DNA from 2 places in the Acetobacter sp. P1H12_c genome. Region 1 is predicted to be linked to the other one. Evidence: riboswitches for the same ligand, from Rfam matches in the RefSeq annotation. Region 1 holds a riboswitch; the other holds the start of a gene.
The links. Region 1 has a riboswitch for cobalamin ahead of cobG (precorrin-3B synthase). Riboswitches for the same ligand answer to the same signal wherever they lie in the genome.
Positions count from the first base shown of each region.

Region 2: linked by a shared signal. The riboswitch ahead of KP699_RS13965 (TonB-dependent siderophore receptor) and the one ahead of cobG (precorrin-3B synthase) in region 1 are both predicted to bind cobalamin.

Region 1 is NZ_JACRVR010000006.1:31,027-36,676, forward strand. Features, by position in the region: gene KP699_RS05920 (aldo/keto reductase) at 13-1,068, opposite strand; cobalamin riboswitch at 1,190-1,438, shown strand; gene cobG (precorrin-3B synthase) at 1,566-2,813, shown strand; gene KP699_RS05930 (precorrin-8X methylmutase) at 2,800-3,429, shown strand; gene KP699_RS05935 (precorrin-2 C(20)-methyltransferase) at 3,429-4,154, shown strand; gene cobJ (precorrin-3B C(17)-methyltransferase) at 4,151-4,909, shown strand; gene KP699_RS05945 (cobalt-precorrin-6A reductase) at 4,879-5,650, opposite strand, start outside.
Region 2 is NZ_JACRVR010000038.1:19,578-25,227, forward strand. Features, by position in the region: gene KP699_RS13965 (TonB-dependent siderophore receptor) at 1-2,006, opposite strand, end outside; cobalamin riboswitch at 2,129-2,354, opposite strand; gene glnA (type I glutamate--ammonia ligase) at 2,537-3,982, opposite strand; gene KP699_RS13975 (P-II family nitrogen regulator) at 4,081-4,419, opposite strand; gene KP699_RS13980 (aminotransferase) at 4,693-5,650, shown strand, end outside.

The sequences.
Region 1 (5,650 bases):
TCCTGGGCCGTCTTACTGTGTTTTCAGGAATGGTTCCAGCAGCACACGGTCTGCCGGGCTGAGCCGGTCTGCCGCGGTGCTCGCCTGATGCCAGTAGGGATAGAGCAGGGGAGGCTGGCTGGCCTGATTGAGGCGGTTGAGCTGGTCTTCCGACAGGGTGAGTTCTGCGGCTTTCAGATTGTCTTTTAACTGCTCTTCCGTGCGGGCGCCCACGATGACGGATGTAATGGCCGGGCGATGCATGGTCCATGCCAGAGCGACCTGCGCTGCGGAAACGCCATGCTCTTCCCCAATGGTAAGCAGCACTTCCACAATATCAAAAAGCTTTTCCTTGTCATGCACCGGGGGTTCGCCAAAATTTTCAAGCTGACGGCCGGCGGGTGTTGGCTGGTTACGGCGATATTTGCCGGAGAGCAGGCCACCTGCCAGCGGGCTCCAGACCTGCACGCCAATGCCCTGATCCACAGCCGCGGGCAGCAGTTCATACTCTGCATCGCGTGCCTGAAGTGAATAGTAAATCTGCTGGGATACCGGGGCGATCAGCCTGTTGCGCTCAGCAACGGACAGCGCTTTCATCATATGCCACGCGGAGAAATTGGAAACGCCACTATAGCGGATCTTTCCAGCACGGGTCAGCGTATCAAGGGCTTCCAGTGTTTCATCCAGTGGGGTCTGACCATCCCATTCATGCAGATAATAGAGATCAATATGGTCACGGCCGAGGCGCTTCAGGCTGGCCTCACACGCGGTAATGAGATGCAGGCGGGAGGAACCAGCCCCGTTTGGTCCGTCCTGCGTACGGAAGCGGGCTTTGGTCGTGACCAGAATTTCCTGTGTGCGCCCTTTCAGGGCTTCCCCCAGAATAGTTTCGGATTCCCCGGAGGAATAGATATCCGCCGTATCAAACATGGTGATGCCCGCATCCAGGCACAGGTCAATCAGGCGGCGCGCCCCGGCTGTGTCGGTATTCCCCGTCTTTGCAAAGTCCCCTTTGCCTCCAAATGTCATGGTGCCAAGGGTAAGGGCAGAAAGACGCAGGCCAGACCGGCCAAGTTGACGATACTGCATGAAGCTGTTCTCCGTGTGGGTGAAGAGTGAACGCGGATGACCGTTTTGAACTGGCAGTATAGAGGGACGTTTTCAAGGGTGTCAGCGCGTTCACTCTGTTTTGACAACCACCGGAGAGCCTGCTTAACAAAGGGCAGATGGTTCCCGTCAGGGGATGAAAAGGGAAGTACGGTGAGAACCCTTCTGTTTCTTGGCCGTCGCTGCCCCCGCAACTGTATGTGACATCAGGCGTGTTTTCCGCACTCTTGTTTTTGGGAGTGTTGACCCACTGGAGCGTGCTCCGGGAAGGGCGGAAACAGGCGAAAACTGCCGGAGCGCCGGGGGTTTTGTGTCATGAGCCAGGAGACCTGCCATCTTTGTGCTGAGTGTCATGTCTGGCGGGGTGTCCGGAGCGTGATGGTGCGTTGGGTCAACGCGCTACTGTCTGGTTTGTCCTGATGGCCTTGTGATGAACACCCCCATGCGGCCTTGTGCTGTGTGTTGACTGAAGGGTGTTCATGTCTGCCGCGTTTTCTGCCCCAGTGGTGAAGGGATGGTGCCCCAGTCTGTTTGCCCCCATGCAGGCGGCGGATGGCTGGCTGGTACGCGTGCGTCCGCCGCTGGGCCGGATAACCGCAGCGCAGGCCCACCTGCTGGCCAATGTTGCGGAGCAGGACGGCAACGGGCAGATCAGCCTGACCAACCGGGGAAATGTGCAGTTGCGGGGGTTCGCGCCGGAAGCGGCCCGTGCTTTCCCGCAGCGTATGGTGGAGGCGGGCCTCGGGCAGGCAGACCCGGATGCTGAACGGCGGCTCGCACTTCAGGTCACCCCTCTGGCGGGCGCGGACCCGGCCTGTGCCGGGGAGACCATGCTCTGTGCGGAGGCGTTGAGGGCCGGGTTGATCGGCTCTCCCGCTCTTTCAGCTTTGCCTGATAAATTCGGGTTTTGCGTCGATGGCGGTGGTTTTTTCCCCGTTGGGTCTTTGCAGGCTGATATCATGCTTCAGGCTGTACAAAACCCGGCTTCTGAGCGGGGCGGCTGGTGCGTTGTCTGTGGTGAGGCCCGCTCAGAGCCGCAGGGTTTGTCTGAGGCTGTGCAGATGGCTCTTGCATTGGCGGGTGCTTTTATAAAATGCCGTGAGGCCATGCGGCCTTTGCGGATGCCTGCTGTTGGCCAGAGACTGTTTGCAGAAATCGGGGTTGCATGGGCGCCCCTTGTCAGAACAGAGAGGCAGCACGGTCGCGCGCTGGTCCAGCGGGCCGGGCCTCTGACAGGCCATCTTTATGCGGTGGCTGCGCCGCTGGGGCGTCTGACGGCAGCAACGCTGCGGGCCTGTGCAGATGTTGCGCAGACCGGTGACGGCATTTTGCGGATGACACCATGGGGGAGCCTGATTTTTGGCGGATTAAGGAAAATGCCAGAAATTTCAGGACTTGTTATGTACCCGAATGACCCGCGCCTGCGGGTCTATGCCTGTATTGGTGCGTCAGGATGTGGGCAGGCTTCTGCGGACACAGGGCAACTGGCGCTGCAACTGGCTCCGCATTTGCCGGAGGGGATGGAGATGCACGTCTCCGGGTGTGCCAAAGGCTGTGCGCATCCGGGGCGTGCGACAGTCACGCTGGTTGCCGGGACTGAGGGATATGGCGTGATCCGGAACGGACGCGCGGGGGATCAACCACTCTGCGTTGTGCCGGAATGTGATGGTGCAAAGGTGGTAAGACAGGTTCTGTCTGAAGGAGATGTTAAAAATGCAGCCTTATGATTATATCCGCGATGGCGCTGCCATTTATGAACGCTCCTTTGCGACCATTCGTGCAGAAGCTGACTTAAGCGGTTTTTCCGCCGAGCAGGCCCAGATTGTTGTCCGCATTATTCATGCCTGTGGCATGGTCGATGTAGCGCAATCCGTGAGGATGACGGAGGATTTTGTATCTTCCGCAAGAAAATCCCTTAAAAAATCCTGTGCTGTTCTATGTGATTCCGAGATGGTGGCGCATGGCATTACCCGTGCACGTCTGCCTGCGGATAATGCCGTGGTGTGCACCCTGCGGGATGCGCGCACGCCAGATCTTGCGCGGCAGATTGGCAACACCCGGTCTGCCGCAGCGCTGGATTTGTGGGGGGAAAAGCTGGCCGGGGCCGTTGTGGCAATCGGGAATGCGCCTACGGCTTTGTTCCATCTTCTGGAACTGCTGGATGCCGGTGCGCCAAAACCTGCGGCTGTAATTGGTTTGCCGGTCGGCTTTGTCGGGGCGGCGGAATCCAAGGAGGCCCTTGCAAAAAGGCATGATATTCCATGGCTGGTTGTGCACGGGCGGCTGGGGGGAAGTGCCATGGCCGCGGCGGCTGTCAATGCTCTGGCGAGTGAGGTGGAGTAATGGTGCGCGGAACGCTGCATGTGGTGGGCGTGGGGCCGGGGGACCCAGACCTGATGACGCTGCGGGCTGTTAAAACCCTGCAAGGGGTGCCGGTTGTGGCCTATTTCTGTCGGCATGACACACAGGGGCACGCGCGCCGCATCGCGCAGGCGCATATTGCTGCCACAACGCAGGAAATACGGCTGGCTTATCCGTTTACCACCGAAATTTCCGTCAAAGACCCAAGCTACCATATCGACATGCATGCGTTTTATGATCGCTGTGCGGAGGATCTTGCTGCGGTTCTGGAAGAGGGGCGGGACGTCGCTCTGCTGTGTGAAGGGGACCCTTTTCTGTATGGGTCCGCGATGTATCTGTTTGACCGTCTGCATACTCGGTTTGAAACTCAGGTTGTGCCCGGTATTTCCGCCATGAGCGGTTGCTGGTCTCAGGCGGCGCGCCCTATGACGCACGGGGATGATGTTCTGTGTGTTCTGCCTGCCACCATGCCGGAAGAGGTTCTGGTGCACTGGCTGGACAAGGCCGATGCGGCGGTGGTGATGAAGATTGGCCGGAATATGCCAAAATTGCGGAAAGCACTGGAGCAGACAGGCCGTTTGCCGGATGCTGTCTATGTAGAGCGTGGCACGCAACCGGAGGCACGCTGCCTGCCATTTGCGGAACAGGATGGGCCTGCGCCCTATTTTTCACTGGCGTTGGTGCCGGGCAGAAAGGGCGTGCGATGACGGGGTCTGTCAGCATTATCGGGCTTGGTCCGGGGAATGCGCTCCAGCGCACACCGCAGGCGGATCAGGCGCTTAGCCGTGCGACGGATCTGGTGGGATACGGCCCCTATGTGCAGCGGGTGGAGGCGTCGGCTTCCGTGGTGCGGCACTGTTCGGATAACCGGGAGGAACTGGACCGGGCGCGGCACGCGCTGGAACTGGCCCTGCAGGGGCGGCATGTCGCGGTTGTCTCCGGCGGAGATGCCGGGGTGTTCGGCATGGCCAGCGCAGTGTTTGAAGCTGTGGACCATGGCCCGCAGGCATGGCGTGCGCTGGATATTACGGTTGTGCCGGGTGTGAGCGCGGTTCTTGCGGCTGCCGCCCGGCTTGGGGCACCGCTGGGCGGTGATTTCTGTGTGATGTCCCTTTCCGATAATCTCAAGCCATGGCCAGTTGTTTTGCGCAGGCTGGCGCTGGCGGCGGAAGCGGGTTTTGTTATTGCGCTCTATAATCCGCGCTCCAAGGCGCGCCCGGCCCAGTTGGGGGAAGCGCTTGAGCATTTACTTGCCTGCCTGCCCGGATCAGTCCCTGTCGCGTTTGCGCGGGCCATTGGGCGTGCGGATGAAGCCGTGCGGCTGACAACACTGGCAGAGGCTGATGTTGCATGGGCGGATATGAGCACATTGGTGCTGATCGGCTGTGCCGCCAGCCATCTGATCCCGCGCCCGGACGGTGGAGCGTGGTTTTACACGTCGCGCAAGGTTGAGGCAGTCTGATGTGTCTGGAGCCAGAGCAGAGCCTCCGCAGGTGTTTGAACATGCGGGCAGGGCGGGCGGGGCGGACGCTCTATCATAATCACCGGGCATCCCAGAGTACGCGCCGCTTCAAGTTTTGGAAAGGTTGCGGAGCCGCCAGAATTTTTAGTGACAAGACATGCAATCTGATGCGCCTTCATGAGCGCTCGTTCCGTAGCATAATCAAACGGTCCGCGAGCAGAAAGGACAGTCGTGCTGGGGGGCAGTGTGGCTGGGTCCGGGGGCTCAATCGAGCGCAGCAGATAAGTATGCTGCGGGGCCATGCAGAAGGGCGCGACCTCCTTGCGTCCGGTTGTCAGAAAAACCTGCAGGGGGCGCTGCCCGAAACCAGCCGGGTCCGCCAGCAGGCTGGCTGCGGCAGTCAGGTTGGCTACAGAATGCCACGTGTCTCCCGGCACAGGTTTCCATGCCGGGCGCTCCAGACGCAGCAGGGGCAGGCCAAGGGCCGCGCAGGCCGTCGCCACGTGCTGGCTCATGGTGGCGGCAAACGGATGTGTGGCGTCAATCACGGCCTGAATGGCATTCTGCGTCAGCCAGTGTTGCAGGCCGTCCGGGCCTCCAAAACCACCGAGCCGGACAGCTATTTCTGGCAGATGCGGATTACTGGTCACGCCCGCCAGAGAGAGGGTGGGCGCAAAGGCGGCATTATGCTCCAGCAGACGGCACAGGCCAGAGGCTTCCGTTGTGCCGCCCAGAATCAGC
Region 2 (5,650 bases), on a different contig from region 1:
GGATAATCCCGCCAGCCGCTGGTGTAGAGAATATTGCCAGACAGGGTGAAGTCCTTCACCGGGGACCATGTGGTATTGAAGTTGAACTTATGCTGCGGGCGGCGCTGCAACAGCGCATCACTGTCCGTATCCCGCGCGTGGGTCCATGTGTAATTCAGCGCAAAACTGAGTGTGTCCAGCGCCTTCCAGTCCAGAAATGCTTCCACCCCATACATCCGCGCATGCCCAACATTGCCGAAGGAATAGATATAATCCCCCCACGCACTGCCCGCGGCAGGCATGACGTAAGCAGAAGACTGGATCAGGTTCCGCACCTTGTTGTCATACCATGTGGCGCCAAAACGCAGTTTGTCATGCAGTAGTTTCTGCTCAACACCGACATCATAGCCAATCATGGTTTCGGCTTTCAGGTTGGCGTTGCCTTCTTCCGCCCAGCCAGCGCCGCGCTGATTGACAAAAAGCTGATACAGCGAGGGTGCATGGAAGCCCGACCCGGCACTGGCTTTGATGATGGTGCCCGTATTGGGCACATGGATGGCGGGAGCCACACGCCATGTCACATGGTTGCCGTAGCGGGAATTGGCATCATACCGCACGTTGGCCGCACCATAGAGAATGTGGTTCCAGTTCCCTTCATACTGCCCGTACCCTGCCGTGGTATCCATGCCTGCGGTGGTGTGCACAGGCTCGGTCGGGTCATCTGTCGCGACATTGATGCTGTCATGAAAATGCTCGGCACCCACAAGAACCGTCCCGAATTTCCGCAGATCAACCGTGCCATGCCAGTCCACTTTCAGGCGTGTGGAGCGGTAATAATCCGGGTCTGTCATGGCAGGATCACCATCCGCGTACAACCCGTCCTGCATGTACCGGCGGCGGTTCGTCATGTAGCCAAGCCCCAGAACCTGATCAAACCGCCCGCCAAAGGAGGAGAGATGCGCCGTGCCGCGCACCACGGCCTCGTTCTGGGTATTCTGGTCCCGGATCAGCTGGTCGCCGTTATAGGGCGTATAAACCTGATCATACGCTGTAAAGGTATGATAGTTGGCCTGTATCAGCCGTGCTGTCAGACCCAGATCAAAATTATGCGTGACATCATAACCCAGTTTGACGTTCGCGCTGCGGTTATCATTTCGGTCCCCCGCGCGGCGCTGGGCCCGGTTAGCCCCATTATACCGCTCAATATAGCGCGGAATTTCATGAAACCCGTCCATGCGGTAATGGGAGAGCACAACATTATAGTGGAAGCGGCCGCTACTGCCGGATGCCCCGAAGGCCTGATTGAACGTGCCGTAAGACCCACCTTCAATCCGCACAAACGGTTTAAAGCGCCCCTGCCCCTGCTTTGTGTTGATATCAATCACACCCGCCATGGCGTCCGCGCCATACAGGCCGCTCTGGGGGCCGCGCAGGATTTCAATGGAGCCAATGCCGTCCGTTACAAACTGCCCGGCATCAAACGCGTTGCTGGCGGAGCTGCCGTCATTGATATCCATGCCATCAATCCGCACCTTCACATCATTGGCGTTTGCCCCGCGCATGAAGATGGAGGTTGTGCCGCCAAATCCGCCAGACCGCACCACATTCAGCCCCGGCTGCCGCGCCAGAATATCCGGCAGCGTGCGACGCTGCTGGGTGGCAATCTGCTCGTCCGTCACCACCGTCACGCTGGACCCGACATCATCCGCCCGTATGGGTCTGCGCAGCGCACTGACCGTCACCACCTCCGGCAATCCCTGAGACGGGCTCAGTGAGACAAGCGTGCGTCCCGTCGCTGCGGGAGCCGCGACAGACTGCCCCGGCATTGCAGGAACTGTGTTGTCCGTTGCGGTCCGTCCGGTGGCGCGGCTTTTCGGATGGCTGCCCGAAGCTGCGGCTTTATGCGTGAGAGATTTGCCAGAACGCGCATGGGTCGCGGAAGAGGCGGCGGCCTGTGCGCCAGCCACAGACAGTCCGGTGACAGCCAGAATGGTGGAGGTGGTCAGCGCGCAACGAAAAAAACTCATTTTAACTCGTATCCTGTGGTCAGCCGTTGCCACAGGAAAACGTGCTCCGCCTGCTCATGCGGCAAAGGCCGGAGCAAAACTCAGTCACGCACGCCAGCACACCCCGGCTGGCGTCTCCTGATTGCAACCACGTGCCGGATGGCAGGTCTCCTGGCTTGCGGCGCTTTGACTGAGCCTTCCCTTCCCGGAGAATCGTCTGCTCCAGTGGGCCGGACGCGGTACGTCCGGGCAGCCTCAGCCCTGCCGCTTACAGTTGCGGGGACAGCCCGGGACTAAGGCCAGCACGGCCTGCACCCGGTTCCCTTTTCATCCCCCGTTGCAGGGGAAACCATCACACGGGTGTCATATCGCGTTGCCCGGTCGAGTCAATTATCCGGTGCAACAGTGCTGCCACAAGGCAACACGCAACGCCAAAATCGCAAAAACACATCAGCCTCCCACCCGGCACTGTCCCGCACGAGAGGCACAAAAAACGCGGCCCTCCGAAGAAGGCCGCGTTCCTGATCATCTGAAACTCCGGGAAGGAGGGATCAGACGGAGTAGTACATTTCGAACTCAACCGGGTGCGGCGTGTGTTCAAAGCGATACACGTCTTCCCACTTGATGGCGATGTAGCTGTCGATCTGATCTTTGGTGAACACGCCACCAGCCAGCAGGAACTCATAATCCGCAGACAGAGCTTCCAGCGCTTCACGCAGGGAGCCGGCAACCGTCGGGATCTGCTTCAGTTCTTCCGGCGGCAGGTCATACAGATCCTTGTCCATGGCGTCGCCCGGGTGGATCTTGTTCTTGATGCCGTCAATGCCGGCCATCAGCATGGCGGAGAAGGCCAGATACGGGTTGGCCGTCGGGTCCGGAAAGCGGACTTCAACGCGCTTGGCTTTGGGGTTGGTGGCATACGGAATACGGCAGGACGCAGAGCGGTTGCGCGCAGAGTAGGCCAGCAGCACCGGAGCTTCAAAACCCGGGATCAGGCGCTTGTAGGAGTTGGTGGACGGGTTGGTGAAGGCGTTCAGCGCCTTGGCATGCTTGATGATGCCGCCGATGTAATACAGGGCGGTATCGGACAGGTCCGCATAGCCATTGCCTGCAAAGGTCGGCTTGCCGTCTTTCCAGATGGACTGATGCACATGCATGCCGGACCCGTTATCACCATAGATCGGCTTGGGCATGAACGTGGCGGTCTTGCCGTAGGAATGGGCGACGTTGTGCACGCAGTATTTGTAGATCTGCATGAAGTCGGCAGAGCGGACCAGCGTGTCGAACTTGGTGCCCAGTTCGTGCTGGGACTGCGCGACTTCATGGTGCTGCTTTTCAATCGGCAGACCCATTTCACCCATGGTGGCGAGCATTTCTGCACGCAGGTCGTTTTCGCTGTCCACCGGCGGCACGGGGAAGTAGCCACCCTTCACGCCCGGACGATGGCCCATATTGCCTTCCGGGTAATCCTTCAGGGAGGCGCCGGGTCCTTCGATGCTGTCGAGCTGATATTTGCCGAAGTTCGGGCCCGTGCCAAAGCGCACGTTATCGAAGATGAAGAATTCAGCTTCCGGACCAAAGAAGGCCGTATCACCAAGCCCGGAGGACTTCAGATACTGCTCAGCCAGTTTGGCGGTGGAGCGCGGGTCACGGTTATAGGGCTGGCCTGTGGACGGCTCAATGATGTCACAGAACAGGATCAGCTGCGGGCGCGCCGTAAACGGGTCCATCACAGCGGTTTCCGGGTCCGGCAGCAGAACCATGTCACTTTCGTTAATGGCTTTCCACCCTGCGATGGAAGAACCGTCGAACATGAAGCCCTCGGTAAAGGTGTCTTCTTCAATCGTGGTGACATACTGCGTGGTGTGGTGCCACTTGCCGCGCGGATCCGTGAAACGCAGATCGACAAACTCGACCGAGTTTTCCTGGATCAGGTCAAAAACCTTAGCAATCGCTGCGGCTTTGCTGTCACCCGCAGTGGTCGTTTTCTTCACCATATGTCTTCACCTACAACCTGTTGCGCACCACACTCTTGCGGCACGTCTAGGATTATAAAACTCGCGTCCGCCGCCGGGCGGCCCCGCACCGGGGCACCTCAGATAGCGTCTTCCCCTCTTTCCCCCGTGCGGATTCGCACCACATCTTCCACCGGGAGAATAAAGATCTTGCCGTCCCCGATTCGTCCGGTCCGGGCAGCAGCGGAAATGGCTTCCACCGCGCGCTCCACCAGACTGGCAGGGCAGACAACCTCAATTTTCATCTTGGGCAGAAAATCAACAATATATTCCGCGCCACGATAAAGCTCCGTGTGCCCTTTCTGCCGCCCGAAGCCCTTGGCTTCGATCACGGTAATGCCTTGCAGGCCGAGTTCGTGAAGGGCTTCCTTCACCTCGTCCAGCTTGAACGGCTTGATTATGGCCTCGATCTTTCTCATGTCACGTCATCAATATTCTGGTGCTGCACTCAACAAGAGGGGGTTCTTTCTGCGCGCAACCTGCCCATGGGGCATCCCGGGGGGCATGAAGACTCAGAGCGAACAGCCCCAAACTTGCACGGGTTGGCCGCGCGGGCAATCGGGCTTGTGCGAAATATAACGATCCAGCACCAATCTCCCCTCTTTTCTCACGCCGCAAGGCCGTGCCACTCTGCGCGCCACTTTCGCTTTTTTCCGCCACCCCTCCTCCGGCAACTCCCAGGATTTACGGCCATGACCAAACCGCTCAACCGGCAGATTGCCGCCCTGCCCACCACCATTTTTACCGTCATGTCTGAGCTGGCCCGCGCGCATGACGCCATCAATCTCGGGCAGGGCTTCCCGGATACGGAAGGCCCGCAGGATATGGTGCAGGCTGCGGCGGATGCCCTGCTCGATGGGCGCAACCAGTATGCGCCCCTCACCGGCCTGCCGGAACTGCGGGCGGCGGTGGCAGACTCTAACGCCCGCTTTCAGGGGCTGGAGGTCAGTGCGGAGTCGGAGGTGGTGGTCACATCTGGTGCGACGGAAGCCCTTGCCGCCTGCCTGATGGCCCTGATTGAACCGGGGGATGAAGTGGTGCTGATTGAACCGCTTTATGACACCTATCTCCCCGTGGTCCGCCAGCTTGGCGGCGTGCCGCGGCTGGTGCGGCTGGAAGAACCGGGCTGGACGCTGCCGCGGGAGGCTCTGGCCGCCGCCTTTTCCGCCCGCACAAAGGCCATTCTGCTCAACACCCCCATGAACCCCACTGGTAAGGTGTTCACCCCGGATGAGCTGGACTTCATCGCAGGCCTGCTGAGTCAGCACGACGCCTATGCCGTGTGTGATGAGGTGTATGAGCACCTGACCTTCGGCACGCCGCACGTCTCACTCATGACGCGCCCCGGCATGCGCGAGCGGTGCCTGCGTATTGGCAGTGCAGGCAAGAGCTTCTCGCTCACCGGCTGGAAAGTTGGCTACGTCACGGCCCCGGCTCCGCTGGCATCGGTCGTCGCCAAGGCGCACCAGAATCTGGTGTTTGCGACCGCCCCCAACCTGCAACGTGCCGTGGCGTTCGGCCTGAAGAAAGATGCGCAGTATTTCCGGGATCTGGCCGGGGACATGGCCCGCAAGCGTGACATTCTCTCCGCCGGACTGCGCGGCGTGGGGCTGGACGTGCTGCCGTGCGACGGCAGTTATTTTGTCATGG